Regions from separate parts of the Dinoroseobacter sp. S375 genome, predicted to be linked through region 2. Evidence: riboswitches for the same ligand, from Rfam matches in the RefSeq annotation. Region 2 holds a riboswitch; the other holds the start of a gene.

Region 1 (14,255 bases), on a different contig from region 2:
CCTGTCCCTGGGCACACCGCACGCTGATCTTTCGCGCGCTCAAGGGGCTGACCCCGCATATCGACGTCTCGGTCGTGCATCCGGACATGCTGTCCGATGGCTGGACCTTCGAGACCGATCAGGAGGGGGCGACGGGCGACCGGCTCTATGGCCTGCCCTTTGCCCGAGACCTCTATACCAAGGCCGATCCCAAGATTTCGGGCCGGGTGACCGTGCCGATCCTGTGGGACAAGGCGAGCAAGACGATCGTGTCCAACGAAAGCTCCGAGATCATCCGGATGTTCAACACAGCCTTTGACGGGCTGACCGGCGACACTCAGGATTTCTACCCCGAGGCCCTGCGCGCCGAGATCGACGCCGTCAATGACCGGGTCTATTCCGACATCAATAACGGCGTCTACAAATCCGGCTTTGCCACGAGCCAGCCCGCCTATGACGAGGCGGTCACCACGCTGTTCGGCGCGCTGGACTGGGTCGAGGACCGGCTGAGCACCCGCCGCTATCTGACCGGGGATCGGATCACCGAGGCCGATTGGCGGCTCTTCACCACGCTGGTGCGCTTTGATCCGGTCTATCACCTGCATTTCAAATGCAACCGGCGCCGGATTGTCGATTACCCCAACCTCTGGGCCTATACCCGGGAACTCTTCCAATGGCCGGGTGTCGCCGAGACGGTGAATTTCGACCATATCGTGCGCCACTACCACTACAGCCACGAGAGCATCAATCCGCACCGAATCATTCCGATCAATCCCGAGATCGATTGGATGGCACCCCATGGCCGCGAGCGTCTGCTCGCCGCCTAACCCGCGCCTGCGGGCGGACATCAGTAAGGTTCAGTGGGTGGCGTAATGCTCCACCATCGCCGTCAGGTCTTCGGGCGGGGTGTCTTCGGGCATCATCGCCCGAGCATTCGAGACATGGTTGAAGATCGATCCGTCGCTGAAGAACTGCGAGTTGTTCACGAAGATCACCTGCGTCTCGGGACGGCGGTAGCTGGCATAATCGGCAATCGCCAAGGCACTGCCCTCGGTCAGGGTCAGTGACAGAAGCACCACATCCACAGGATGTTCGCTCAGGTGGCGCACGGCATCTTCCTGTGCCGACACACAGTCGACACGTGCTCCGCCGCGCTTGAGATGTGAAGCCCAAATACCGGCGAGACCCGCCTGGCCATGGACGATCAAAACGCGCATTTTACCCCCTTGGCGATTCTGGACGGCCAAGCCGCCGGACTCGCTCTGCCGGCAAGCTAGCCCATAAGCCCGGCAGATCGGTAATACTTTTTGACCCGTTCTTCAAATTTTGACGGGATCGGCAATTTTTCACTCATCATGTCCGCTCAGGATAGAGCGCTGCTCAAGTCTGCACCGGTCCAGGACGCCCGACGGGCAAACGCGCATCGCCGATTGAACCTTGCCGCGAAATGCGGGACATGACGGGAAACGCGCAATCGCCACCGATCGAGGACGTGCCATGACAAGCTGGATCACCATCTGCGACACCTGCAAACGCGCCGATTGGGAGGATCGCGGTGCCGAGACCACCGATGGCGAGGTGCTCGCCGCGCTGATCGAGGCCGCAGCCGCCGGGGCGTCGGATGTGCGCACGCGGCGGCACTCCTGCCTGATGGGCTGCAAATCCGGCTGCAACGTGACGATCCAGGGGGCTGGTAAGCTCGCCTATACGCTGGGGGATTTCGAGGCCGGGGCCGAGGCGGCGGAGGCCATCGTGGCCTATGCCGCCCTCCATGCGGTGTCCGAAACCGGGCAGGTGCCCTACCGGACCTGGCCGCAGGGGGTGAAGGGGCATTTCGTGACCCGCCACCTGCCCCTGCCGACGCAAGAGGCTGAGGACCAGACCCCATGAGCCAGAGCCCGCCCCGCGACCATGGCGGCGGGATCGAGGCCGCGCGGGTCCTCTGGGGCGGCGCGCGGGAGGCCTGGATCGACCTCTCGACCGGGATCAACCCCGTGCCCTATCCGGTGGGCACATTCACGGCGTCAGACTGGACCGCCCTGCCCGATCAGCCTGCCTTTGATGCGCTCTGCGCGGCGGCCCGGGCGTTCTGGCGGGTGCCTGAGGGTGTCGACATCCTGCCCGCGCCCGGGGCCTCGGCTCTGATCGCGAGCCTGCCGGGGCTCAGACCACGGGGCCGCGTCGCGATCCCTGCGCCGACCTATAACGAACACGGGGCCGCCTTTGCCGCCCATGGTTGGGATCTGGTGGCGGGCAGTCTGGATCAACCGGGCCTTGGCGCGCGGGTTCTTGTCCATCCCAACAACCCCGACGGGCGGCAGTGGCGCGGGGATGAGATCCCCGCGGATGACGCGCTGACGGTGATCGATGAAAGCTTCTGCGACGTCGCCCCCGAGGCGAGCCTGATCGCCCGGGCCGTGCGGCCCGGGACCCTGGTGCTCAAGAGCTTTGGCAAGTTCTGGGGGCTGGCCGGTCTGCGGCTGGGCTTCGCCATCGGGCACCCCGAGACCCTGGCCCCGCTGCGCGAGCGGATCGGGCCCTGGGCGGTGTCCGGCCCGGCCCTGCGGATAGGCACAACGGCCCTGCGGGATCTGGACTGGGCCGAGGAAACCCGCGCGCGGCTTGCGCGGGATGCCACGCGGCTGGACGCCATGGCGACCGGTGCGGGCTGGCGCTGTCTCGGGGGCACGCCGCTGTTTCGGCTCTATGACACCGGCTCGGCAGAAGACGCTCAGGGACATTTGGCCAGCCATCACATCCTGACCCGCCGCTTCCCCTATTCCGCCACATGGCTGCGCCTTGGCCTGCCCGGGCGCGCGGAAGACTGGGCCCGGCTGGAGCGCGCCCTGTCATGACCGAGCATGCCGCGATCCTGCTGGTGGCGCTGCTACTCGACGCGGCCTTTGGTGAGCCCGATTGGCTCTGGTCGCGCCTGCCCCATCCGGCGGTTTTGATGGGGCGGCTCATTGGCGGGGCGGATGCACGGCTCAATACCGGCAAGGACGGGCGGTTCCGCGGGGTGCTGGTGATGGTCACGCTGGGCCTGTGCGCTGTGGCGCTCGGGGCGGCGCTGGCCAGTCTCGGCTGGGTGGTCGAGGCCCTGCTCGCCGCGATCCTGCTCGCCCATCGCAGCCTTGTGGAGCATGTGCGCGCCGTGGCCACGGGATTGCAGGCAGGCCTGCCCCAGGGCCGCGCCGCCGTGGCGATGATCGTGGGGCGGGACACCGCGGCGCTCGACGCCCCCGGCGTGGCGCGGGCGGCCATCGAATCCGGGGCCGAGAACTTCTCGGACGGGGTGCTGGCCCCGGCCTTCTGGTTCCTGACCGGCGGGCTGCCGGGGTTGATGCTCTACAAGATCACCAACACCGCCGACAGCATGATCGGCTACCGCACCCCGCGCCATGAGGCCTTTGGCTGGGCCGCGGCGCGGTTTGACGACCTGCTGAACTGGGTGCCCGCGCGGCTCAGCGCGCTGGTCATCCTCGTGGCCGCCGGGCGCCCGCAGGACTGGCCGCTGATCGCCCGGGACGCGCCCCTGCACCGCTCGCCCAATGCGGGCTGGCCCGAGGCGGCGATGGCCGTGGCGCTTGGCACGGCGCTGGCCGGCCCCCGCAGCTATGACGGCGCGATGCGGGAGTTCCCCTTCGTCCATCCCGAGGGCAGCCGCACCCCCGGCCCCGACACCATCGAAGGCGCCTGCCGCGCGCTCTGGCGAGCCTGGGGCCTGACGCTGGCGCTGGTCGCGATCCTCGCCGTCGTCTGACCCACGGTGACCCCATGCCCCCCCCTTTAACCCCTGGGCGCTTGCGGTCGGGGACCAGCCTGCTACCGTCGCCGCGACCAGCCTGAGGGGAGCCCCATGCGCAAAGCCATCCTGCCGATCCTGATCTCGCTCGCACTGACCGGGACCGCCGCCGCCCAATGCGGGGGCAGCTTTTCGAGCTTCGTCGCCGGGCTCAAGGCAGAGGCGCAGGCCAAGGGTCACAGCAAGTCCACCGTCGACGCCTTCTTTCGCACCGCCGCCCAGGACAACCGCACCCTGCGCGCGGACCGGGCCCAGGGCGTGTTCAAGATGCCCTTCACCGAATTTGCCCGCCGGGTGATCAGCCAGAACCGCATGGATAATGGCCGCCGCAATGCCCAGCGCCATGACGCGGTGTTCGATCAGGCCGAGGCGCGGTTCGGCGTGCCCCGCGGGGTGCTTCTGGCCCTCTGGGCGCTGGAGACCGATTACGGCGCGGTGCAGGGCGATTTCAACACGCTGAACTCGCTGGTGACACTGGCCCATGACTGCCGCCGTCCCGAGCTGTTTCGCCCGCAGGTCTTCGCCGCGCTGGAGCTTTACGAGGCGGGCGATTTCGACCCGGCGCGCACCACCGGCGCATGGGCGGGCGAGATCGGCATGGTTCAGATGCTGCCCGAGGACATCCTCACCAAGGGGATCGACGGCGATGGCGACGGGCATGTCTATCTCAAGACTTCGGCACCCGATGCATTGCTGAGCGGGGCGAACATGCTGAGCGGCCTCGGCTGGCGCAAGGGCGAGCCCTGGCTGCAGGAGGTCTCGGTGCCCAGCGATCTCAACTGGGCGGAAACGGGCCTGACGCACCGCAAGTCCGGGCGCGACTGGGCCCGTATGGGCGTCACCCCGCGCTGGGGCGAGATCCAGAGCGGGCTCAAGGCTGCGTTGATCCTGCCCCAGGGGCGCAAGGGCCCGGCCTTCCTCGCCTATCCGAATTTCGATGTGTTCTTCGAATGGAACCAGAGCTTCGTCTATGTGACCACGGCGGCCTATTTTGCCACGCGCCTCTCCGGCGCGCCGGTCTTTGACGCCGGAAGCCCCGAGCCCGGCCTCAATGATGCGCAGATGAAGCAGCTCCAGACCCGGCTGCAGGCCAAAGGCTATGACGTGGGCAAGATCGACGGCATTCTCGGGGCCCGCACCCGCGCCGCCGTGCAGGCCGAGCAGGCGCGTCTGGACCTGCCGGCAGATGCCTGGCCCACACAGGCGCTTCTGTCCAAGCTCTAGGGCCGGATCGGAAAGCGCAGCCCGTCCGTGGTCAGCAGAATGAACCGCTCGCCATTCTCGACATAGCGGTCGCAACGCGAGAAGCCGTTGACGAAGTCGATACAGACCAGCCCGTCCTCGGCGATCTCGAACTGGCCATAGGCCGTTCCGCCCTGATCATAGGTGTAGGAATACCGCCCGTCGGTCTCGAACCGCGAAATCCCGTTATCGTAGAACTGGATCTGCTGCCCCACGAGCCGCTCGGTCAGGGCGGCCTGCGCGAGGGACTTGTCGCCGTCGCGCATGGCCCAGTCCTGCGCCGCGGCGGGCAGGGCGAGAAGTATCAATCCGAGGGTCAGGTATCGCATGGGATCTCCGGGTTGTGTGCCGCAATGGTAGCCCGGTCTCCGCGATTTCCCCCGTCACATTTCAGTCAGGCGTCGACATGGTCGCAGCAGCAGGCAGCCTCCCGCAAACGGTCCGGTCCATCCCGGTCGCGTGTTGTCCCCTGCCCGACGCGCCGGTAGCGTTCCGCCATGGACATTTTTGGCAAAGCCCTTCTGGTGTATCACCACGGGCAAACCGACATCCCGCTCAAGGTGCTGCGGGATGACGGATGGACGGATGAGCACAGCCCCGGCCTCTATTTTCAGGACGAGCCCTTCGAATTCGAGGTCCCCGCCCTGCGGCGCATCTCCGGGCCGACCCTGGATGTGGGCTGCGGCGCGGGGCGCCACCTGAAATGGCTGGCCGCAGAGGGGCATGAGGCCGTCGGGCTGGACAGCTCGGAGGGGGCTGTGGCGGTGTGCCGGGCGCAGGGGCTGACCGGGGTCAACGCGGTCGATGTGCTGTCCGACCCCCTGCCAGAGCTTCCATTCAGACCCGCGCAGATCACGCTTTTTGGCAATAATGTCGGAATCGGAGGGACCTTCGATGGCAGCGTCACCCTGCTGCGCATCCTGCACGGCATCTGCGGCGCGGGCGGACAGCTCCTGCTGACAGGGCTTAACGTGAAAGGGACCGAAAACCCTACGCACATCGCTTATCAAGAGCGCAACCTCGCCGCAGGCCGACGGCGCGGTGAGCTGAAACTCCGCCTCTCCCATGAGGGCGAGACCGGGCCCGAGTTTGGCTGGTTCCACCCCGAACCCCACGAGATCGAGGAACTCGGCGCTCTGTCAGGATGGGGGGTCGAACATCTCGAGCATCAGGGCGGGTTTTTCTGGGCCAGCCTGCGGGCGCGTTAAGGACCTCCTCCAGCCACACCCCGGCTGACAGATCCCGACTTGGACACAAGCGCTTACGTCACATCGATTGCAACCGCACGGGCGTGATACCCAAAGACCATCTTTGGGTGCCTATTTGTTTTGATTGGAGTGCAGGATGCGATGGCGCGCAGCGCGATCCTTCATCGCCTTTCTCACCGTGATCGGATGCACGGTCCCCCCAGTCGACCCCACATTCATCAGCTCCGTCCCCGCGGACCCGCAAAGCTTTGCGGTCGCACAAAAGGCGGTCAGGGCGTGTTCTGATCCCCTCAACAAAGAGCGCGTCCTCAAAAACTTTCAACGCGCCGGGTTCACCGTCTCCCAATACCCGGTTGCCTCGAGATTCGGAGGAACAGCAACGCGCATTGATGTTTCAGCACCGGATCCCGCCGTGTCCGTGCTCTACCAATCGGGGAGGTGTTATGTCGGCCTCGAGGGGATGACCCCCAGCCAGTCTGCGCAATTGGCAGAGATCTGGGTGAACGCCCATAACGCCCGCCCGAATTCCGAATTTGGAGACGGCCTGTCCGACCATGTCTCAGGAGCGTGGCGGCATTTCTTTACGGAACCGGCGCGCGTGCCCAGCAAGGCCGCCTATTATCACCGGATCTACATCGCGGCCTACAAGACATGGCCGCATGGAGCCTATGACCCGCAAAGCAGCTTTGCCTACGACATCTCCGGTGTGTTCCCGGACAAACCCGGCGCGGCTGTGGAACTGAACCATGCGTTCGAGTGCAAACCCTATCACGTGACAGGTCCAAACAGCGGTGCCTATCTTCCGTGCTCCGAACCGGACTACCGGCCAAACTGACCGGCAGAGTTCAAGCCCGGGCTGACGCCGACGCGCATCTGCTATGCGACCAGTGTCTCCGCCTTGCGCAGATCCACCGAGACCAGCTGGCTGACCCCTTGTTCCCCCATAGTCACCCCGAACAGCCGGTCCATCCGCGCCATGGTCACCGCGTGGTGGGTGATGATCAGGAACCGGGTCTCCGTGCGACGGGTCATCTCGTCGAGCAGGTCGCAGAAACGGGTCACGTTCGCATCGTCAAGCGGCGCATCCACCTCGTCGAGCACGCAGATCGGGGCCGGGTTCGCGAGGAACACCGCAAAGATCAGCGCCAGCGCGGTGAGCGTCTGCTCGCCCCCTGACAGCAGGCTCAGGGTGCTCAGGCGCTTGCCTGGAGGCTGGCACATGATCTCGAGCCCGGCTTCGAGCGGGTCATCGGATTCAACCAGCACCAGCTTGGCCTCGCCGCCGCCAAAGAGATGGGTGAAGAGCATCGAGAAGTTCTCGTTCACCTGTTCGAACGCCGTCAGCAGCCGCTCGCGGCCCTCCTTGTTCAGGCTTGAGATACCGGTGCGCAGCTTGCCGATTGCGCCCTCCAGATCGCCTTTCTCGGTGGTCAGGGTCTGGTATTCCTCGTCCACGGCCTTGGCGTCTTCCTCGGCACGCAGGTTCACGGCCCCCATGGCATCACGCTGGCGCTTGAGGCGGTTGACCTCGGCCTCGATGGCCTCGGCGGCAGGCATACCGTCCGCATCGACCTTCAGCGTGTCGAGCAGCTGCTGGGGCGTAACCTCCAGCGCTTCCTGGATCCGCTCGGCGGCAAGCGCCACGGTCTCGGCAGCCGCCTCGGCGCGCGCCTCGGAGGCCGCCCGGGCCTCCCGTGCCTCGGACGCGGCGCGCTCGGCATCCCGCTCGGCCTGCTCGGCCTTGCGCGCGGCCCCCTCGGCGGTGCTGAGAGCGTCGGCGGCGGCGGCCTTGCGGGCCTCGGCGCGCGAGATCTCATGGGCCAGCGCATCACGCTTGGACGCAATCTCGCCGGGTGCGGCGGTCGCGGTCTTGAGCTCGGCGCGGTTCTGCGCAAGCCGCCCTTCGAGCTCGGTCTTATGGGCCTCCGCCGTCTCGAGCCGGTGCCGCCAGCCGCTGATCTGCTGGGTGATTTCCTGACTGCGCCGGGTGCGGGCCTCGCCCTCGCGGCGCAGCTCGTCATGGGCGGAGCGTTTGGCGAGCATGGTCATGCGCGCCGCATCCACCGTGACACGGATCGCCTCAACCTGGGCGCGCGCGGCCTCCAGGTCGCCGAGCCCGGCCTGGGCGGTCTGGGCCTCGGCCAGGGCCTTCCGCGCCTCCAGCACCTCGTCGCGGTAGCGCGCGACCGAGCCCGAGAGCGTTTCGAGCTTGCCCGCCATGATGTTCTTGTCCGCCTCGGCCCGGCTCAGGGCGCGGCTCGCATCCCCCAATGCCCGCTCGGCGCTTTTGCGCGCGTCCCGGGCGAGCCGGTCAGCTTCGGCAGCGGCGCGCAACTCGGCCTGCAACGCCTCGTGACTGGCCCGCGCGGTGGATGCCTGCGCCTCGGCCTTCTCGAGATCCGCCTTGAGCGCCGATAGCCGGTTGATCTGCTGCAGCCGGGCGGCGGCGGCCGAGGGCGCATCCTCGGCCCGGGCGGCCAACCCGTCCCAGCGCCAGAGATCGCCTTCGCGCGACACAAGCCGCTGGCCGGGCCGCAAGGCGGCCTGCAACCGCGCACCATCGGCCCGGTCCACCAGCCCGACCTGCGCCATCCGACGCGCCAGAACACCCGGCACGGTCACATGGGACCCAAGCGGAGTGGCCCCTTCGGGCAGGGATGCGGCGCTGTCATAGCCCGGCAGCAAATGCCAGCCCGAGCGGTCCCCATCGACCTGAGGCGCTTTCAGATCATCGGCCAGCGCGGCCCCGAGTGCGGCTTCGAAGCCCGGCGCGGCGGTCACCGCATCCAGCACCTGCCCACCCTCGGCCCGGTCGCGCGCCACAAGCTTTTCCAGCGCGCCGACCTCGGCCCGGAGGGCCGTCGCCTCGCCCTCGGCCTCGGAGCGGGCCGCGCGGGCATCCGCCTCCTGCCCCTGAACGTCGCTGCGCTTGGCCTCGGCCTCGGTGAGGGCGGCCTCGGCGGCCTCTGTCTCGGCCTGTGCGGCGGTCTGGGCCGTTCCGGCCTCGGCAAATCGCGCCTCGGCCTGGGTCAGACCGCTCTGCGCCTCGGACAGGGCGGTATCGGCCTTGGCCGCCTGTTCCTGCGCACGGGCCTCGGTCCGCGTTGCCTCCTGCAAGAGGCGCTGGGTCGATTGGTGCCGGGCCGCGAGCCGCGCCACATCCTCGGTCATCTCCGATTGGGTCGTCTCGCGGTCGGTCAGAACCTCGCCCGCCGCGCGCGCGGCCTCTGCCGCCTCGGCAAGCTTCTCGTCATGGCCCTCAGCGGCCTTGGCGATCTGGCCCTGCTCCCATTCGAGCTTGGCGATGGTCTCGCCCGCATCCTTGTTCAGCCCCTCTTCACGGGCGATGTCGGCCTCAAGAGTGGTGATCCGCCCGGTCAGGGTCTCGATCGCGTCGCGCGCCCGGGTTTCCTGATCGGCCAGCGTGTCGCGCTGCACATGGAGCCGCTGGACCACAGCGCCCGCGATCGCCTCTTCCTCGCGCAGGGGGGGCAAGGCCTCGTCCGCCTTCACCCGGGCCTGCGCCGCCTGCCGGGCGGCGGTTTCGGCCGCCCCCGCCTCTGTGGTGCGGGTGGTCAGTGCCTGCACCGCGACCAACCGGGCCTCATCAGCCTCACGCCAGCGCCGATAGAGCAGAAGCCCCTCGGCCTGCCGCAGCTGCGTGCCGATTTCACGGTAGCGGGCCGCCTGCTTGGCCTGCCGCGCGAGGGTCGAGAGCTGCGCGGCCAGCGCCTCCAACACGTCATCGACCCGGTCGAGATTGGCCTCGGCCCCCTTGAGTTTGAGCTCGGCCTCGTGACGCCGCTGGTAGAGCCCCGAGATCCCGGCAGCCTCTTCGAGGATCCGCCGCCGCGCCTTGGGCTTGGCATTGATCAGCTCCGAGATCTGGCCCTGCCGCACCAGCGCAGGGGAGTGCGCCCCGGTGGAGGCATCGGCAAAGAGCATCTGCACATCGCGCGCCCGCACATCCTTGCCGTTGGTCTTGTAGGCCGAGCCCACATCCCGGGTGATCCGGCGGATGATCTCCAGCTGGTCCGTGTCGTTGAACCCCGCCGGGGCGCGGCGGTCGGAATTGTCCATGATCAACGCCACTTCGGCGAAGTTGCGGGCCGGGCGGCTGGCCGCCCCGGCAAAGATCACATCCTCCATGCCGCCACCCCGCATGGCGGTCGGCCTGTTCTCCCCCATCACCCAGCGCAACGCCTCGAGCAGGTTCGACTTGCCACATCCGTTCGGTCCGACCACGCCGGTCAGCCCGTCGCCGATGATCAGATCGGTCGGGTCCACGAAGCTCTTGAAGCCATTCAGGCGCAGTCGGTTGAACCGCATCGGGGGTCTCCGGGCATGATTCTTCAACCTCCGAGGGTCACGGCCTGCGGCCCATGAGTCAATCCCGCCACCAAATATCGTCGTGGATAAGTCGAAATCCGCGATATATTGCGGTGACTTCAAGATAACCCGTGTCGCCTGCGGCACCTGCGCCCCAACTCGGATCTTGACGGCCCGCGGGTCCCGCGCGCACAAACGCCGGGCATGGTTCCCCGTGCCCGCGCCAAGCGCCCGGGGGATCAAATGGGAATGTGGAACGGCCCGATCCAACCCGGAGGGCCCAAGCCTCAGCCGCCCCCGCGACTGTATGCGGAGAGGGATGCCGACACGCCACTGGAGCGCCATGCTCTGGGAAGGCCGGCATACCCATCGACCCGTGAGCCAGGAGACCAGCCATGCAGACCGCAACCCCCTCCTGTCGGGTGTGACAGGGTATGGAGATACAACATGCATATCGAACCCGGCGTCGTGAACGGCGCCAAACTTGTCCTGAGCTATGCCACCGCAGCCGGGGCCGTGGCCTATTCCGGCAAACTGATCTGGGACAGCCTCGTGGCGCGCGGCGCGCCTTCGCTGGTGGCCCGCAGCCTGCTGGCGACGCTGGCGGTTTTCGTCTTCTTCGAGCTTCTGCCCCATTTCGCCGTGGGCGTCTCGGAGGTGCATTTCATCCTCGGCACGACGCTTCTGCTGATCCTCGGGACGGCGCCTGCGGCCATCGGACTGGCGCTCGGTCTGCTGCTGCAAGGGGTGCTCTTTGCGCCCATCGACCTGCCACAATACGGGATGAACCTGACGACGCTGCTGGTGCCGCTCTTTGGCATTCACCTGATGGCAAAGCGGATCATCGCGCCGGATACGGCCTATGTGGACCTCAGCTACGCCCAGGCGCTGAAGCTGTCGGCGGCCTATCAGGGCGGCGTGGTCGCCTGGGTGGCGTTCTGGGCGATCTATGGCTCGGGGGTCGGGGCCGAGAACCTGGCCGCCGTGGTCAGCTTTGGCGCGGCCTATATGCTGGTTCTGATCATCGAGCCGGTGGCCGATCTGGCGATCCTCTGGGCCGCCAAGACCCTGAACCGCTCTGGTCGCCAGAGCGCGCTGGTTACACCGCGGCTCTTCCACCCGCAGACGGCCTGACAAACGCCGCTCTGGCCCACGCCGCATGACCCGGGCCATGCCACGCCCGGGTCGCGGCAAAGGGCCAGAGCCCCGCGACCTTATCCCGGCCGGGCGATGCCCCGGTCGCGCATCCCCTGATCGGAGCCACCCATGCCCGCCAAAATTCCTGCCACTGTCGTCACCGGCTTTCTCGGCGCCGGGAAAACCACGCTGATCCGCCATATGCTCGCCAATGCCGAGGGCAAGCGGATCGCCCTGATCATCAACGAGTTCGGCGATCTCGGCGTCGATGGGGATATCCTCAAGGGGTGCGGGGACGAGACCTGCACCGAGGATGACATCATGGAGCTCAGCAATGGCTGCATCTGCTGCACCGTGGCCGATGACTTCATCCCGACCATGGAAGCCCTGCTGGCCCGCGACACGCCGCCCGATCACATCGTGATCGAAACCTCGGGGCTCGCCCTGCCGCAACCGTTGGTCCGGGCGTTCAACTGGCCGGGGATCTCGACCAAGGTGACCGTGGATGGCGTGGTGACGGTGGTCGATGGCAAGGCGGTGACCGAGGGCCGTTTCGCCCATTCCGTCGACGCGGTGGATGCCCAGCGCAAGCTGGACGAGAATCTCGACCATGAGACCCCGCTCTCGGAGCTGTTCGAGGATCAGGTTGCCTGCGCCGACATGCTGGTGGTGAACAAGTCCGACCTGCTGAGCCCGGCAGAGGCCGAGGCCCTGACCGGCCGGCTGAAATCCGAGGCCCGCGCCGGCGTGCAGGTGGTCAGCGCGACGCAAGGCGCGCTGCCGGTGGACGTCCTGCTGGGGCAGGGCATCGGGGCCGAGGCGGATCTGGACGCGCGCGGCGAGGTCCATCACCACCATCATCACGAGGACGATCATCACCACCATGATGACGACCATCCTCACGACCATGACCATCACCACCATCATGATCACGACCATGATGCCTTCACCTCTTTCGTGGTGACCCTACCCGAGATCACCGACCCGGAGGGGTTCGCGGCCCATGTCACCCGGGTGATCGAGGATCACGATATCCTGCGCCTCAAGGGGTTCGCCGCCGTGGCCGGCAAGCCCATGCGCCTGACCCTGCAGGCCGTTGGCCCCCGGATCGACACCTATTTCGACCGCCCGCTCGGCGCGTCGGAGCCGCGCGAGACCCGGCTGGTGGTGATCGGCCAGGCGGGGCTCGACCAGGCCGCCATCGACGCGGCCCTGCGTGCATGACCGTCACTGTCCGACGCGCTGACCCGCTCGGCCCCGAGGCGCACGCGCTTCTCGGGGCCAGCGCGGCAATGATGGCGGACCGGTACCCGGCGGAGGTGAATTACAGCATGACCCCCGAGGATCTGGACGATCCGGCGATCCGCTTCGTGCTGGCCTTCGCGGACGACAAGGCGATCGGCTGCGCGGCGCTGGCCACCCGGGCAGGGTATGGCGAGATCAAGTCGATGTTCGTCGCCCCCGAGGCGCGCGGCCTCGGCGCGGGCGCGGCCCTGCTCCGCACGCTGGAGGGGTTTGCCCGCGAGGATGGGCTGCCCGCTTTGCGGCTCGAGACGGGACCGGACCTGACCTCGGCCTGCGCGCTCTACGAGCGTGAGGGATTCGCGACGCGCGGTCCCTTCGGCGATTATCTCGACGATCCCCTCAGCCGCTTCTACGAAAAACCGCTCGGGGCTTGATCCCGCGCAACTTTCTGCGCGGTTTTTAGTCAGTTTCCCCCGGGTTTGCCCGCCGTCGCGGCGCAAAGCTGGATTTCATCCTCGCCTTTCCCTCCGCAACCGGTCATACTTTGGTCGAGGGGTATGGGTCCGTCTGCGGGCCCGGAGTTATGAACATATGCCACGCGAGATCCGGATTTACCGGTCCACCCCATTTGACCCTCTGGCGCAAACGCTGCTGATCCCGCCGAAATCGCGAACCCGCCCGGACATGTCCGATGTGACGGGGCCGAACGGCTATTTCTACCTCGCCGCACGGGACGAGGTCGGACTGGGCTGTATCGCCCTGCGCAACATGGGCAGTTTCGGTCTGGTCAGCGCCTTTCGCTTCGTCGCCGCCGAGGCCCGCGGCAGCCTGCCGGATATCCTGATCGAGCAGGTCGAGACGCTCGCGCGCAGCCTGCGCCTGCGCGTGATCCGCGCCTGGGTGGATCGGATGCACCCGATCCAGGCCGAAGCCCTGCGCCGCAACCAGTATATCGCCAGTTCCGAAGAGCTGGGGAGCGATGAGTTGGTGCTCTATGAGCGGGAATTGCAGCGCGCGCCCCACCGGATGAGCGACCCGGTCCTGAAGGGTCCGCCGATTTTTCCCAAGCGCTAGCGCCCGCCATTGCCGGGCTGCGGCAGGCTTGATAGACCCGCCGCTGCACTTGGAGAAACGGGGCGCAACATGCATCTTCTGGCCGCGACACCCGGCAGCATCGATGACGGGCAGGAGCCTGTGGATCTGAGCCAGACGCCCGGCGATCTGGTCTTCATCTCCGCCGCCGATACGGAACTGGCCGCCCTGAGCGCGGCCCGCGCCGAGATGGCCGCGCCGCCCAGCCTGCGGTTGGC
Region 2 (14,255 bases):
GCTCTATTCCACCGGCAGCTTCCACGTGCTGGGTGCTGCGCTGGCAGAGGCCACGGGGATGAGCCTGCTGGCCCAGATGCGCGACCGGATCGGCAGCCCGCTCGGGATCGAGATCCCGGCCTGGACCCGCGATCCCCAAGGCTACTATCTGGGCGGCAACGAAATGGCCCTGCGCCCGGCGGATCTGCTGCGCATCGGCGAGATGGTCCGCGAGGGCGGCACCGGGAACGGGGCCCCGGTGATCAGCGCCGACTGGATCACCGCCTCGGCCCAGCCGCGCACGCGCTCGCGCTTTTCCGGTCTGGCCTATGGCTATGGCTGGTTTCTGGGGCGCGCCGATGGTGCCCGCTTCCTGCTCGCCCGCGGCTATGGCGGCCAGATCCTCTGCATCCTGCCCGAGCGCGCGCTCACCATCGCGATCACCTCCGACCCCACGCGCCCCGCCCGCTCCGGCGGCTATTTCGGCGCGCTGATGAGGCTGATCGATGGCACCATCCTGCCCGCAGCGCGCAGCACCTGAGATCTTAAGTCTCTAAATATCCCCGCCGGAGGCTCCCGCCCCCTCAGCCTGCCCGGCCCTCTGCAATTTCAGCGGCTCGGTCCGGGCCAGCCGGATCACATGGGACATGAAGGGCAAGGTGGTCTCGTCCCGCCGGGTCGCGGCATAGAGCCGCTTGGTCACGCCACCCTCTGTCAGGGGCCGGGTCACGTAGTCGGAATTGTAGCGTACCTCGCGCACCACCCAATCCGGCAGCACCGCAACGCCCCGGTTCGACGCCACCAGCAGCAAGATCACCGCCGTCAGCTCCACCTGCCGAAGCGCCCGGGGCTCGATCCGCGCCGGAATCAGCAGCTCCGAGAACACATCCAGCCGCGCCCGCTCCACCGGATAGGTGATCAGCAGCTCATCGCGAAAATCCTCGGCCTCCACATAGGGCTTCTGCGCCAGCGGATGGGCGGCGGAGGCCACGAAAACCGGCTCGTAATCAAAGAGCGGCGTGAAATCGATCCCGGGCAGATCCTCCGGGTCCGAGGAAATCACCAGATCCACCTCCTCGCGCTGCAGGGCGGGCAAGGCCTGAAACTGCAGGCCCGGGCGGATATCCACATCCACATCGGGCCAGGCCTTGCGGAACTGCTCCAGCACGGGAAAGAGCCACTCGAAACAGGCATGGCACTCGATCGCGATATGCAGCCGCCCGGTCTTGCCCGCCTTGATCCCGCGGAACTCCTCCTCCAGCGCTGCGACCTGGGGCAGCACCTGCTCGGCCAGCCGCAAGAGCCGCATCCCCGCCGCCGAAAGCTTCAGCGGCTTGGACCGGCGCACGAAGAGCTCTAGCCCGGCCTGATCCTCCAACCCCTTGATCTGGTGTGACAAAGCCGATTGCGTGATGTTCAGAATATCGGCGGCCTTGGCCAACCCGCCCGCCTCGTGGATCGCCTTGACCGTGCGCAGATGTCGAAATTCCAGATGCATGACCTGAGCCGCCTTCATGTTTATCTTGAAGATTATGAAATTGTCTCAGATTGGCAAGTGTGCGAACTAGCCTGCAACCCAAGATCAGGATTATCTCATGTCCGCGCCGCGCGTCTCGTTCGAATTCTTTCCGCCGCAATCCATCGCCGCCTCCTTCCGCCTCTGGGATACGGTCCAGACCCTCGCGCCCCTCGACCCGAGCTTCGTCTCGGTGACCTATGGCGCGGGCGGCACGACGCGCAAGCTGACCCATGACGCGGTGGCCACCATCGGCAAGAATTACGGGCTGAACGTGGCCGCCCACCTGACCTGCGTCGAGGCGACCCGCGCCGAAACCCTCGAGATCGTCGAGGGCTACGCGGCAGCGGGCGTCACCGAGATCGTCGCCCTGCGCGGCGACCCGCCCAAGGGCGCAGACGGGTTCACCCCGGCCCGGGATGGCTTTGCCAGCTCGGTCGAGCTGATCGAGGCTCTGGCAGCCACTGGCAAGTTCAACATCCGTGTCGGCGCCTATCCGGACCAGCACCCGGAGGCAGCGACCGCCCAGGCGGATGTGGATTACCTCAAGCGCAAGATCGACGCCGGGGCCTCCGCCGCGATCACCCAGTTCTTCTTCGAGGCCGAGACATTCTTCCGCTTCCGCGACCGCTGCGTGGCCGCCGGGATCGATGCGCCAATCATCCCGGGCATCTTCCCGATCGAGAACTGGACCAAGGCCCGCAATTTCGCCCTGCGCTGCGGCACCAAGGTCCCTGCCTGGCTCGACGAGGCCTTTGCCGCCGCCACCCGCGATGGCCGCGAGGAGCTGCTCTCCATCGCGCTGGCCACCGAGATGTGCACCGAGCTGCGCGAGGGCGGGGTCGAGGATCTGCATTTCTACACCTTGAACAAACCCGAGCTGACCCGCGAGGTCTGCGCCGCCCTGGGCGTCAGCCCCAAGGCTGCGCTCTCCGAGGTGGCCTGACGTAACGTCACGGCTGCCCCGCCCCGCCGCACTGCCTAGCATTTGCGGGCAGGCAAAACCGGGGGGATCATGACCGACAACTTCGCCGTGGTGGATCGCGAGACGCTGCTCTCGCTCTCGGGACTCGAGTTCATGCAGGGCATGCTGCGCGGGGACCTCCCCCGCCCGCCGATCTCGGTCGGGCTGGGATACCGGCTGACCTCTGTCGAGACGGGCCGCGTGGTCTTCACCGGCGCGCCCTCCGAGGCCCATTGCAACCCGATGGGCGGGGTGCATGGCGGCTGGTATGGCACGCTGCTGGACAGTTGCATGGCCTGCGCGGTGATGACCCTCGTGCCCAAGGGGCGGTTCTACACAACGCTGGAATACAAGATCAACATCACCCGCGCCCTGCGCCCGGGGGTCGAGATCACTGCCGAGGGGCTGATCGATCATGGCGGACGCACAACCGCCACGGCCCATGGCGAAATCCGCGGGGTCGCAGATGGCAAGCTCTATGCCACCGGCACCACCACCTGCCTGATCATGGATGGCTGACCCCGGGGCCTAGGGCCCAAAGCGCCGCGCACCCAGTGTCGCCAGCGCCCCGTCACGCGCCGGATCCGTCAGCCAGGCTGCCAGCCCCTGTGCCGCCTCTGACGCCTCGTGGCTGAGGCAGAGGGACAGGTCCACATGAACCTCCAGCGCTTCGGGACAGATCGCAACCGCATGGACACCCGGCACCGGGGCGATATTGGTCAGGGGCAGCACCGCGAGGTCAACCTCCCCCGCCTTGAGGGCGCGCATGGGCCCGCCCCCTTCGAGCCCGCAGAGCCGGTCGGCCACCTGCTCTGCCACCCCGAGGACCCGGGCCAGGGCGCGAAACTGCGCGCCGCTCGTGCCCTGATCGGTCAGCCCGATGCGCCTGGCCCCGAGGATCACCGCCGCGATCCGGGCCGGGTCGGTCACCGCCGGTGCGCTGGCCGGTCCCCGCGCGGCGAAGCTCAGCGGGGCGCGGCCCAACGGGCGATGGCTGCCTGCGGGGCTGTGCCCCGCCGCGATGATCTGCGCCACATAGACCGGGTTTGTGATCGCGATATCCCAGGCCGCGCCCGTCGCCACGTGCCCCGGCACCTCGGGGTTGAGCATATGGGTGATCCGCAGGCGGTGACCGGTCTCGGCTTCGAAGGCTGGACCGAGCACATCCATGACCTCGCGCAGGGCCACGGGTAGGATGAATTCAATCTCCGGCTGGGGCATTCCGCTGTCCTTTTGCGTTGCGCGCAGCCTACAGGCTGCGCGCCCGGGCCGCGATTTGAAATCGCGGCCCCCTCACCCCAACCGGCGGCGCAGGAGCCAGATGAAGAAGCTGCCCCCGATCAGGCCGGTGACCACCCCGATGGGCATCTCGTCCGGGGCCATGACCAGCCGCGCACAGATATCCGCCCAGAGCAGGAACACCGCCCCCAGAAGCGCCGAAATCGGCAGGACCCGCGCGTAATCGCCCCCCACCACCAGCCGCACGATATGGGGCACCATCAGCCCGACAAAGCCGATGATCCCGGAAAACGCCACCATCGCCCCGGTGACCAGCGCGCCCATCACGAAAACCGACAGCCGAAACCGCGCCACCGGGATCCCGAGGGTCGAGGCCGTCTCATCGCCGATGGTCATCGCGTTGAGATTGCGCGCGTTCAGCCACAGATAGGCCCCCCCGACCAGCAGGATCGCGAAGGGAAAGATCAGCTGATCCCATTGCGCCAGCCCAAGCCCGCCCAGCATCCAGAAGACCACCGTGTGGCTCGCCCGGGGATCTCCGAGGAAAATCAGCATATTGGCCAGGGACATCACGATGAAGGACACCGCAACCCCGGCCAGGATCAGCCGGTCCGCACTGGTGGCGGAGGCGAATTGTGACACCGCCAGCACCAGCAGCGTCGCCCCCAGCGCGCCCAGAAAGGCCAGCAGCGGCACGGTCAGCAGCCCGAGAAACAGCCCCGTATGCAACAGCGCGAGGATCGCCCCAAAGGCCGCCCCCGCCGAAATGCCCAGCAGATGCGGATCGGCGAGCGGGTTGCGGGTGACCGCCTGCAGGCTCGCGCCCACCATGGCCAGACCCGCACCCACGCAGCAGGCCAGCAATGCCCGGGGAAAGCGGATGTCCCAGACGATCGCCTCGCGCCCCGCCGACCAGTCCACCGGCACCGCGCCCGGCACGATCTGGTTGGCCAGAACGCCCCAGACCACCGGCGCCGAGATCGAGATCGCCCCGAGGCTCACGGCAGCATAGACCGACAGGATCAGCGCCACGCCCCCGGCCACCATGGCCAGCGGGAACAGCGCCGCCCGCGCGCGCCGGACCGGGGCGGATCGCGCCATGTCGCTCACTCGGCGCGGAAGGCGGCGGCGAGGGTCTTGACCGCCGCGATATTGCGCGGCCCCGGCGTGGCCTCGACATATTCGAGCGTCACAAAGCGGTCGTTCTTCACTGCGTCGATCTCGGCGAAGGCCGGATTGGATCGCAGGAAGGCGCGCTTCTCCTCGGCGGTGACCGAGCCGTAATTGACGATCACGATGACCTCCGGGTTGCGCTCTACCACGGCCTCCCAACCGACGGTGGCCCAGCTTTTCTCGAAATCATTCATGATGTTGGTGCCACCTGCCGCCTCGATCAGAGCGTTGGGCATGGCATAGCGCCCGGCGGTAAAGGGCACATCCTCGCCGCTGTCATAGACAAAGACCCGGGGGGCTTCGGCCAACGCTGGCAGATCGGCGGTGAAGGCTGCGAGATCCGCCTCATAGCCCGCGATCAGCACCTCGGCCCGCTCCGGCACCCCGAAAATGGCGCCCAGATTGCGCAGGTCAGCATACATGTCCTCCATGCTGGCCGGACCTTTTTCAGAGATATGGATGCAGCTCTCGGTCAGCTCATAGACCGGGATGCCGAAGGGCGCGAGGGTCTCGGGCGTGACATCGCCGCCAACCCGCATACCGTAATTCCACCCGGCAAAGAAGAAATCCGCATCGGCCCCGATCAGCACCTCCTTGGTCGGGTATTTCTCGGCCAGCTCGGGCAAGGCCTCGACGCCCGAGCGCATGGTCTCATCCAGGGTTTTCCAGCCCGAGATGCCCGTATAGCCGACCATCCGTTCCGCCAGCCCGAGGACCAGCATCATCTCGGTCAGGTTCACATCATGGGAAACGGCCGCCTTGGGCGGGGCGTCAAAGGTGACCTCGCGGTCGCAGCTTTGCACGGTGGTCTCGGCCAGCGCGGCAGGGGTCAGCAGGGTCGTGGCGAGGAGCGTCAATGTCAGTTTCATGGGGTCTTCAGTCAGGAAGGAAGGTGAAAGGAAAGATGTTGGCTGTTGCTCGGGTCGAGCCGTTCGCGCCGGGCCTCGACCCGGAACGCGTGGGACACGGCCGTCTCGGTCAGCACTTGATCGGGGGTGCCGAAACCGCGGGTCCAGCCCGCCTCCAGCAGCAGGATCTGGTCGCAGATCTCGGCGGCCATGTTCAGATCATGCAGCGAGACGATGATCGTCAGGTCGAGATTGCGGATCAGGGCCAGCACCTCGAGCTGGTGACGGATGTCGAGATGGTTGGTCGGCTCGTCGAGGACCAGCACCTGCGGCTCCTGCGCGAGGGCGCGCGCCACCATCACGCGCTGCCGCTCGCCGCCTGAGAGCGTGGCGAGATCGCGCTCGGCCAGCCCGGTCAGGTGCAGCTGCGCCAGCGCCGCCTCGACCTTTTCCGCATCCCGCGCCCCGGTTCTGGCCAGCCCCGATCGAAAGGGCGTGCGGCCCAGCGCCACCACTTCGCGCACGGTCAGCCCGAAGGACGACGCATGCTCCTGCAGGACCGCCGCGACCTTGCGCGCGGCCTCGCGTGGCGAGATCTCCCAGAGATCCGCGCCCCCCACCCGGATCCGTCCGGTGGCGGGTCGCTGGAAGCGGTAGATCATTCGCAACAGCGTCGACTTGCCCGCCCCGTTCGGCCCGACCACGCCCAGCACATCGCCCGCAGGCACGTGAAAGCTTGTAGGATGCACCAACAGCGGGTCCGCCCGGCGCGGGGCCCAGCTGATCCCGTCGGCGCTCAGATCTGCGGCGCTCATGATGCGCGCTGCCCGGGGGCCGCCTCTTCCAGCGCGATGATCGCCGCCGGCACCCGTGCCAGCGTGGTGCGCCGCAGCTTGCCCGGCCGATCCACCGAGGAACACCAGCCATCGCCGAGCACCGCGTATTGCCGGGCAAAAGCCACCAGATCGTCGATATCCACGTCCGGTTCGATGTCGCCAAACAGATAGGTCGCCTTGCGCGTGCCGTGATAGGCCACGGTGCAGGGCCGCTCGCAGCCCGCCATGCAGGCCACGCCGGAAATCTCGAAACTCTCGGGCACGCTGTCGCCCGCCGCCGCGATGGCCGCGCGCAGCCGGGCGATCAGTTCATAGCCCGGGCGGCAGTCACTGCCCTTGTGTCGGCACGACGTGCAGACCGTGATTCTATGGGTTGGGGTTGCCATATCGCCCTCCGCGATCGCCCAGGGGCGTGCGTCGGACCGGGATATCGAAACGGAGCGACCCGTCTCACCATCATAGCCTCCTGTCCGGACACCCCGCCCGGGTTGAAGTTACGTCAGCGATGGCAGGTCTCCTGACTCGCGGGTCCGGGCTCGCCCGATCCTTCCCGAGCGCGGTCGCTCAGTGGTGATCATCGGGGTCGCTCGCCGCTCACAGTTGCGGGGGCAGTTACGGATTTGGCGCCGCTTGGCTCCTCCTCACCGTATTCCCTTTTCATCCCGGCCTGGCCTTTGGCCTCCGGGAACCATCGGGGGCGACTGTCGGGAAGTTTGCCCAGCCCGTCAAGCCATCCTGACAGATCGGGTAAAACCGCCGCAGGGCCAGGGCCGGCTCAGCGGTGGGAGATCCGCTCCGGCGCGGGACGGGCGGCGCGCCCGCGCGGCAGGATGGCGGCAAGGCTCTGGCCCGCCGCCGTGGCCAGCGCGCCCAGGGGCGGGATCCGGCGGCGACGCGGCACGCTCTCATGCAGGCTCTCGGAGCGGTCCACCCCCACCCGGCGCGCCCGGCGCCGCACGAACAGCTTTCCCCAGCTGCGCCAGGAGCCCATGGAGGGCGCATTGGCATCGCGCGGGAAGCGGTCCTGCCAGCCATCGGGCAGGCGCAGCCCGCAGGCCTCGGCCTGCTCCAGCATCCAGACGAAGGGAATATTGGCGAGGGGCCGCGCGGCAGAGAACCCGGCCAGCTGCCCGCCGATATCCCCATGGGTGCCACGGAACCAGACCTGCTCCACATGGCCGTTCCAGCCCGGCGGGCAATGCCACAGGACCGGGGCAAAGGCCCGGCGCCGCTCGTTCAGGGCCAGCGCGTGGAAGCCGTGCTTGACCGCGCCGCTGAGCTGATCCGAGTGAAACGCGCTGGCCATGGGCGCGAGCCGCCGCAGCACCGGCATCTGGATGCCCAGCGCCTTGACCGTGTCCCAGACCCCGACCATCTCGATCTCCACCTTCCGGTGGCAATAGCGGTCGGCAAACCGCTCGGCAAAGCGGCTGTCCCGGCGTTCCTGGTAATAGGCATAGAGCTGGCGCACCCGCTGCGCGGTCGCGGCCTCGGGCCGGATCAGGCCAAAGCGGTCGATCAGCCCCGCCAGCGAGCGCACCGCATAGGCGCCGCGCGAATAGCCCATGAGAAAGATCCGGTCCCCCGGGCGATAGCGATGGGCAAGAAACCGATAAGCGCGGCGGATCTGCCGGTTGATGCCGATCCCGGCGATCACCTCGATGGACCGGCGCCAGCCCTGCCACTGGATCCCCGGCTCGTAGAACAGGGTGACATGGGGGTCGCGGCGGTCACGGATCAGCTTGTAGGCCAGCCCGGCATTGGTCTCGCGTCCGGGCATGAACGAGGACATCGTCCCGTCGAGAATGACGATATGGTCCGTGGGGACATGGGCGGGGCGCGCCGCCGGGTTCGGGGCAGGTGTCCTCATACCTCCAAGATTGTAGTCCCGAAAGGTTAAGTAAAGAACAGACCGAGCACAGGGCCGTGTGCGGCCCGTGAGCACACGGATTTGCGAACAATCGGCGCGCGCAGGAAAGACTTATGTGTGAACGACTTGCGCATTAATCTTAATGCAAAACCTGCGGAGCCCGCGCGGGTCGGCCCCGCCAACGGCGGGGCCACCGATCCACCTATTCGGCGGCGTGGGGGGGTTGGGCCAGCATCTCCCACATGCGCGCGGGGGTGAAGGGCATGTCCACCTTGCGCAGGCCCAGATCCCAGACCGCGTCCTGCACCGCATTGGCCACGGCAGCGAGCGCGCCGACGGTTCCGGCCTCGCCACAGCCTTTCATGCCCAGCACGTTGTTCTTGGACGGCACCGGCTCGGTATAGAAGGCAATCATCGGCACGTCATCGGCGCGCGGCATGCCGTAATCCATGAAGCTCGCCGTCAGAAGCTGCCCCTCCGGGTCATAGACCACATGCTCGGTGATCGCCTGCCCGATGCCCTGGGCCACGCCGCCATGGACCTGCCCCTCCGCCAGAAGCGGATTGATCAGCACGCCGAAATCATCGACCACCGTATAGCGGTCCACGGCCACCACGCCGGTCTCGGGATCGATCTCGACCTCGCAGACATGGGCCCCGTTGGGAAAGGATCGCCCCGGCAGGGTGGTCTCGGCCTCATGGGTCAGCAGCGCGGTCTCCCCAGCGGCGCGGGCCGCCTCGGCGGCCTCGATCATGGTCATCACCACGTTGGAGCCCTCGGCCCGGAAGCTGCCCTCGTCAAAGGTGATCTCCGCCGCCTCCACGCCCATGCGATCCGCGAGGAAAGGGGCAAAGGCCGCGATGGCCACATCGACCATGGCCCGGGTCGCCTGGCTCTGGACCGTGACCGAGCGCGAACCGCCCGTGCCTCCGCCCTTGGCGATCAGGTCGCTGTCGCCTTGGACGATACGGATCCGGTCGGCGGGGATGCCGGTCATCTCGTGCAGGACCTGCACGAAGACCGTCTCATGGCCCTGCCCGTTCGATTGCGTGCCCACATAGAGCGTGACGCTGCCATCCTCCTCGAAGACCATCTTGGCCCCTTCGCTCGGATCGCCGAGGATCGCCTCGATATAGTAGCACAGGCCCTGCCCGCGCAGCTTGCCCGCCGCCTCACTCGCGGCCTTGCGCGCCGCAAAGCCAGCGCGATCCGCCTCTTCGCCCGCACGGTCGAGCACCCGGGCGAAAGCGCCCACGTCATAGGTCTCCCCCGAGGGGGCGGCATAGGGCATCTGCTCGGGCGTGATGAACGAGCGCTTGCGCAGCTCCCACGGATCCACGCCCAGGCTGCGCGCCGCGTGATCCATGGCCCGCTCCAGCGTGTAGATCGCCTCGGGCCGTCCGGCCCCGCGATAGGCATCCACCTGGGTGGTGTTGGTATAAATCCCGCGCACCCGCATATAGGCGGCCTGCACGTCATAGACGCCGGTCATCACCTTCATGGCGAGGCTGGTCTGAATGGCCTGCGCGAATTGCGAGTTATAGGCCCCGAGATTGCTGAGCACGTCCGCCTTGAACCCGATCAGCTTGAGATCCGCGTCAAAGGCCAGCTCCACATCCGAGACCAGATCCCGGCCCGCATTGTCGCTCAGCATCGCCTCGGTGCGCTCGGACATCCAGCGGCAGGGTCGGCCCAGCACCCGCGCCGCATGGGCGACCACGAAGTATTCGGGATAGGCCATGCCTTTCATTCCGAAACCGCCGCCCACATCCGGGTTGGTGACCCGCACCTCCTCGGCGCTCAGGCCCAGATTGCGGCAGAGCTGCGCCTTCATGGTCCAGACCCCCTGCCCGTTATGGGACAGATGCAGGCGCCCCTCCTCGAGCGCGGCAAAACAGCCCCGCGGCTCCATGGAGTTCACGATGATCCGGTTGTCCTCAACCACCAGCCCGACCCGATGCGCCGCGCGGGCAAAGGCCGCCTCGGTCGCCGCCTCTTCGCCGCAGGCCCAGTCGAAAGCCACATTATCCCCGGCCTCCGCATGGAGCGCGGCACCCCCCGGTGCCGTGTCCAGCTTGGCGGGCTTCTCGTCGATCTCCAGCGCGATCGCCTCCACCGCGTCCCGCGCCTGATCCAGCGTCTCGGCAAAGACCATGGCGATGGGCTCGCCCACGAACCGCACCGTCCCCTGCGCCAGCAGCGGCCGTACCGGCCCTGCCCCGCGCGTCCCGTCCCGGTTCGGCATCACCGTCGCCTGCATGTCCATGCGCAGCCCGGCCGCGGCCAGATCATCCCCCGTCAGCACCAGCGCAACCCCCGGCATCGCCGCCGCCTCGGCCACATCCAACGCCGTGATCGCCCCATGGGCCACCATCGAGCGCAGCACCACCCCATGCAGCGCCCCCTCGGGCGCGATGTCATCCACATAGCGCCCCGCGCCGGTCAGAAACCGGACATCCTCCACCCGCGCCGCAGGCTGGCTGATCCCGAATGTGTCGCGCTGTTTGGTCATGAGAATTCCTTCGCTCGTCCGGCCTGAACCTTAGCCCCATCCCGTCCACTGTCCAGACCGCCCCTTTCCCTTCCCACGGGGTTTCGTTATCTCCACGCCCAAGTGCAAAGGATGACCGCCATGCCCATGGAAAAGACCTTCAACGCCGCCGAGGCCGAACCCCGTCTCTATGCCCGCTGGGAAGCCGAGGGCTGCTTTGCCGCCGGCGCGAATGCCAGCCGGGACGAGACCTATTGCATCATGATCCCGCCGCCCAACGTGACGGGCTCGCTCCATATGGGCCACGCGTTCAACAACACCTTGCAGGACATCCTGATCCGCTGGAAACGGATGCAGGGCTACGACACGCTCTGGCAGCCGGGCACGGACCATGCGGGCATCGCGACCCAGATGGTGACCGAGCGCGAGATGGCCGCCAATGGCGAGCCGACCCGCGCCGAGATGGGCCGCGCCAAGTTCCTCGCCCGCGTCTGGGAGCAAAAGGTCAAATCCCGCGGCACCATCATCGGACAGCTCAAGCGTCTGGGCGCGTCCTGCGACTGGTCGCGTGAAGCCTTCACCATGGGCGGGGCCGAGGGCGACCCAGACAAGGGCAAGGGCCCGAACTTCCACGACGCGGTCATCAAGGTCTTCGTCGACATGTACGACAAGGGCCTGATCTATCGCGGCAAGCGCCTCGTGAACTGGGACCCGCATTTCGAGACGGCGATCTCCGATCTGGAGGTCGAGAATATCGAGGTCGCGGGCCATATGTGGCACTTCAAGTACCCGCTCGCGGGCGGCCAGACCTATGAATACGTGGAAAAGGACGCGGACGGGAACGTCACCCTCCGCGAGACCCGCGACTATATCTCGATCGCGACCACGCGCCCCGAGACCATGCTCGGCGACGGTGCGGTCGCAGTGCATCCGGGCGACACGCGCTATGCGCCCATCGTCGGCAAGCTCTGTGAGATCCCTGTGGGCCCGAAGGAGCACCGCCGCCTGATCCCGATCATCACCGATGAATATCCGGATCCCGAGTTCGGCTCGGGGGCCGTGAAGATCACCGGCGCCCATGACTTCAACGACTATCAAGTCGCCAAGCGCGGCGGCATCCCCATGTACCGGCTGATGGATACCAAGGCGCAGATGCGCGCTGACGGTGTGCCCTATGCCGAGGCCGCGGCCATCGCCATGGAGGTGGCCGAGGGCAAGCGAGAGCTCTCCGAGGCCGAATGCGACGCGATCAACCTCGTCCCGGACGAGCTGCGCGGCATGGACCGGTTCGAGGCGCGCAAGGCCGTGGTCGCCCAGATCACCGATGAGGGTCTGGCGGTCATGATCCCCAACCCCAAGGCCGAGGAGGACGGCGCCCCCGAAGATACACCGGCCGAGCTCCCGCTGGTGGAAAACAAACCGATCATGCAGCCCTTCGGGGATCGCTCCAAAGTGGTCATCGAGCCGATGCTGACCGACCAGTGGTTCGTGGATGCCGAGAAAATCGTCGGCCCCGCGCTCGACAAGGTGCGCGACGGCACGGTCAAGATCATGCCCGAGAGCGGCGAGAAGACCTATTACCACTGGCTCGACAATATCGAGCCCTGGTGCATCTCCCGCCAACTCTGGTGGGGCCACCAGATCCCGGTGTGGTATGGGCCAAGTGCTCGGACAACCGATGGAAAAGCCAACGACGAACTCGCGTTTTTCTGCGCGGGTTCAGAAGACGACCTTATGGACAAGCTCGCCGCCTACTATGGCGAGGTGAGCATTGCGTTCGTAGACGATCGCGCAGCGGCTGACGGCTTTATCAACAACTATCGAATGGCAGTGAACAGCGGCATCGCAGAGACTCTCGGCGAGGCCCTGATCGTTCCAATCTGGCGCGACCCCGACGTGCTCGACACGTGGTTCTCCTCCGGCCTCTGGCCCATCGGAACGCTGGGCTGGCCCGAGGATAGTGACGCGCTGAAGAAATACTTCCCGACCTCCACCCTTGTGACGGGCCAAGACATCCTCTTCTTCTGGGTCGCCCGGATGATGATGATGCAGCTGGCCGTCACCGGCGAGGTGCCCTTTGACGAGGTCTACCTCCACGGCCTCGTGCGCGATGCCAAGGGCAAGAAGATGTCCAAATCCGTGGGCAACGTCATCGACCCGCTCGACATCATCGACGAATACGGCGCGGACGCCCTGCGGTTTTCCTCCGCCGCCATGGCCTCGCTTGGCGGGGTGCTCAAGCTCGACATGCAGCGCGTGCAGGGCTACCGCAATTTCACCACCAAGCTCTGGAACGCCACGCGCTTTGCAGAGATGAACGAAGTCTTTGCTCACCGCGCGGACGTGCCCGACACTTGCCCGACAGGTGTCCGACAGAAGTCCGACGCCACGCAGACCGTGAATCGATGGATTATCGGCGAGACCGCGAAGGTCCGCGAAGAGGTCGATGCAGCACTGGCCGAGTACAAGTTCAACGACGCCGCAAACGCGCTTTATGTATTTGTCTGGGGCAAGGTTTGCGACTGGTATGTGGAGTTCGCCAAGCCGCTTCTGCTGGACGGGGATGACGCCATGAAGGCCGAAACCCGGGACACCATGGCCTGGGTTCTCGACCAGTGTTTTATCCTGCTGCACCCGATCATGCCCTTCATCACCGAAGAGCTTTGGGACACCACCGGCACCCGCGCCAAGATGCTGGTTCATGCGGATTGGCCAACCTACACGGCTGCCGATCTGGTGGATCCGGAGGCGGATCGCGAGATGAACTGGACCATTTCGCTCATCGAAAACGTCCGGTCCGTGCGCGCACAAATGCGTGTCCCTGCAGGGCTTTACGTGCCGGTGGTACAGGTCGCGCTCGATGAGGCCGGGCGCAAGGCCTATGCCAATAACGAGACGCTGATCAAACGTCTCGCGCGGATTGGCGAGGTGACCGAAGCCGACGAGGCCCCCAAGGGCGCGCTGACCATCGCGGTCGATGGCGGGACCTTCGCCCTGCCGCTCGCGGACATCATCGATGTGGGCGCCGAGAAAGAGCGTCTGGGCAAGACCCTCGCCAAGCTGCAGAAAGAGCTGGGCGGTCTCAAGGGTCGGCTGAAAAACGCAAAATTCGTGGCCTCCGCCCCGCCCGAAGTGGTCGAGGAAAGCCGCGAACGCCTGGCCACCGGCGAGGCCGAACTCGCCACGCTGAGCGCGGCCCTGGACCGCCTCGCAGAAGCCAGCTGACCCAAAACCGCAGCGCCCCGCCCCACCCGAGGCGCTGCTCATCCCTCAGGAGCCTCCGGCGGGGATATTTGGAGACTTAAGGTTTTGACGCGCGCTCAGGGGCCAGCCGCGCGC

What was found. A riboswitch is a leader RNA that binds a small molecule or an ion and turns the genes downstream of it on or off. The one in region 2 is predicted to bind cobalamin.
Region 1: linked by a shared signal. The riboswitch ahead of ACP150_RS12710 (energy-coupling factor ABC transporter permease) and the one ahead of ACP150_RS16430 (DUF1636 family protein) in region 2 are both predicted to bind cobalamin.

The regions. Positions count from the first base shown of each region.
Region 1 is NZ_JBNAFR010000005.1:42,287-56,541, forward strand. Features, by position in the region: gene ACP150_RS12660 (glutathione S-transferase family protein) at 1-806, shown strand, start outside; gene ACP150_RS12665 (hypothetical protein) at 837-1,088, opposite strand; gene ACP150_RS12670 (DUF1636 family protein) at 1,477-1,869, shown strand; gene ACP150_RS12675 (threonine-phosphate decarboxylase) at 1,866-2,834, shown strand; gene cbiB (adenosylcobinamide-phosphate synthase CbiB) at 2,831-3,742, shown strand; gene ACP150_RS12685 (lytic murein transglycosylase) at 3,839-5,008, shown strand; gene ACP150_RS12690 (hypothetical protein) at 5,005-5,355, opposite strand; gene ACP150_RS12695 (class I SAM-dependent methyltransferase) at 5,524-6,234, shown strand; gene ACP150_RS12700 (hypothetical protein) at 6,371-7,069, shown strand; gene smc (chromosome segregation protein SMC) at 7,111-10,563, opposite strand; cobalamin riboswitch at 10,752-10,975, shown strand; gene ACP150_RS12710 (energy-coupling factor ABC transporter permease) at 11,011-11,697, shown strand; gene cobW (cobalamin biosynthesis protein CobW) at 11,830-12,924, shown strand; gene ACP150_RS12720 (GNAT family N-acetyltransferase) at 12,921-13,379, shown strand; gene ACP150_RS12725 (hypothetical protein) at 13,537-14,019, shown strand; gene cobN (cobaltochelatase subunit CobN) at 14,089-14,255, shown strand, end outside.
Region 2 is NZ_JBNAFR010000008.1:13,974-28,228, reverse strand. Features, by position in the region: gene ACP150_RS16470 (serine hydrolase domain-containing protein) at 1-520, shown strand, start outside; gene ACP150_RS16465 (LysR substrate-binding domain-containing protein) at 533-1,477, opposite strand; gene metF (methylenetetrahydrofolate reductase [NAD(P)H]) at 1,575-2,441, shown strand; gene ACP150_RS16455 (PaaI family thioesterase) at 2,511-2,978, shown strand; gene ACP150_RS16450 (substrate-binding domain-containing protein) at 2,988-3,680, opposite strand; gene ACP150_RS16445 (FecCD family ABC transporter permease) at 3,753-4,799, opposite strand; gene ACP150_RS16440 (ABC transporter substrate-binding protein) at 4,805-5,740, opposite strand; gene ACP150_RS16435 (ABC transporter ATP-binding protein) at 5,752-6,534, opposite strand; gene ACP150_RS16430 (DUF1636 family protein) at 6,531-6,941, opposite strand; cobalamin riboswitch at 7,046-7,263, opposite strand; gene ACP150_RS16425 (DUF2235 domain-containing protein) at 7,331-8,425, opposite strand; gene ACP150_RS16420 (xanthine dehydrogenase family protein molybdopterin-binding subunit) at 8,628-10,937, opposite strand; gene ACP150_RS16415 (valine--tRNA ligase) at 11,058-14,141, shown strand.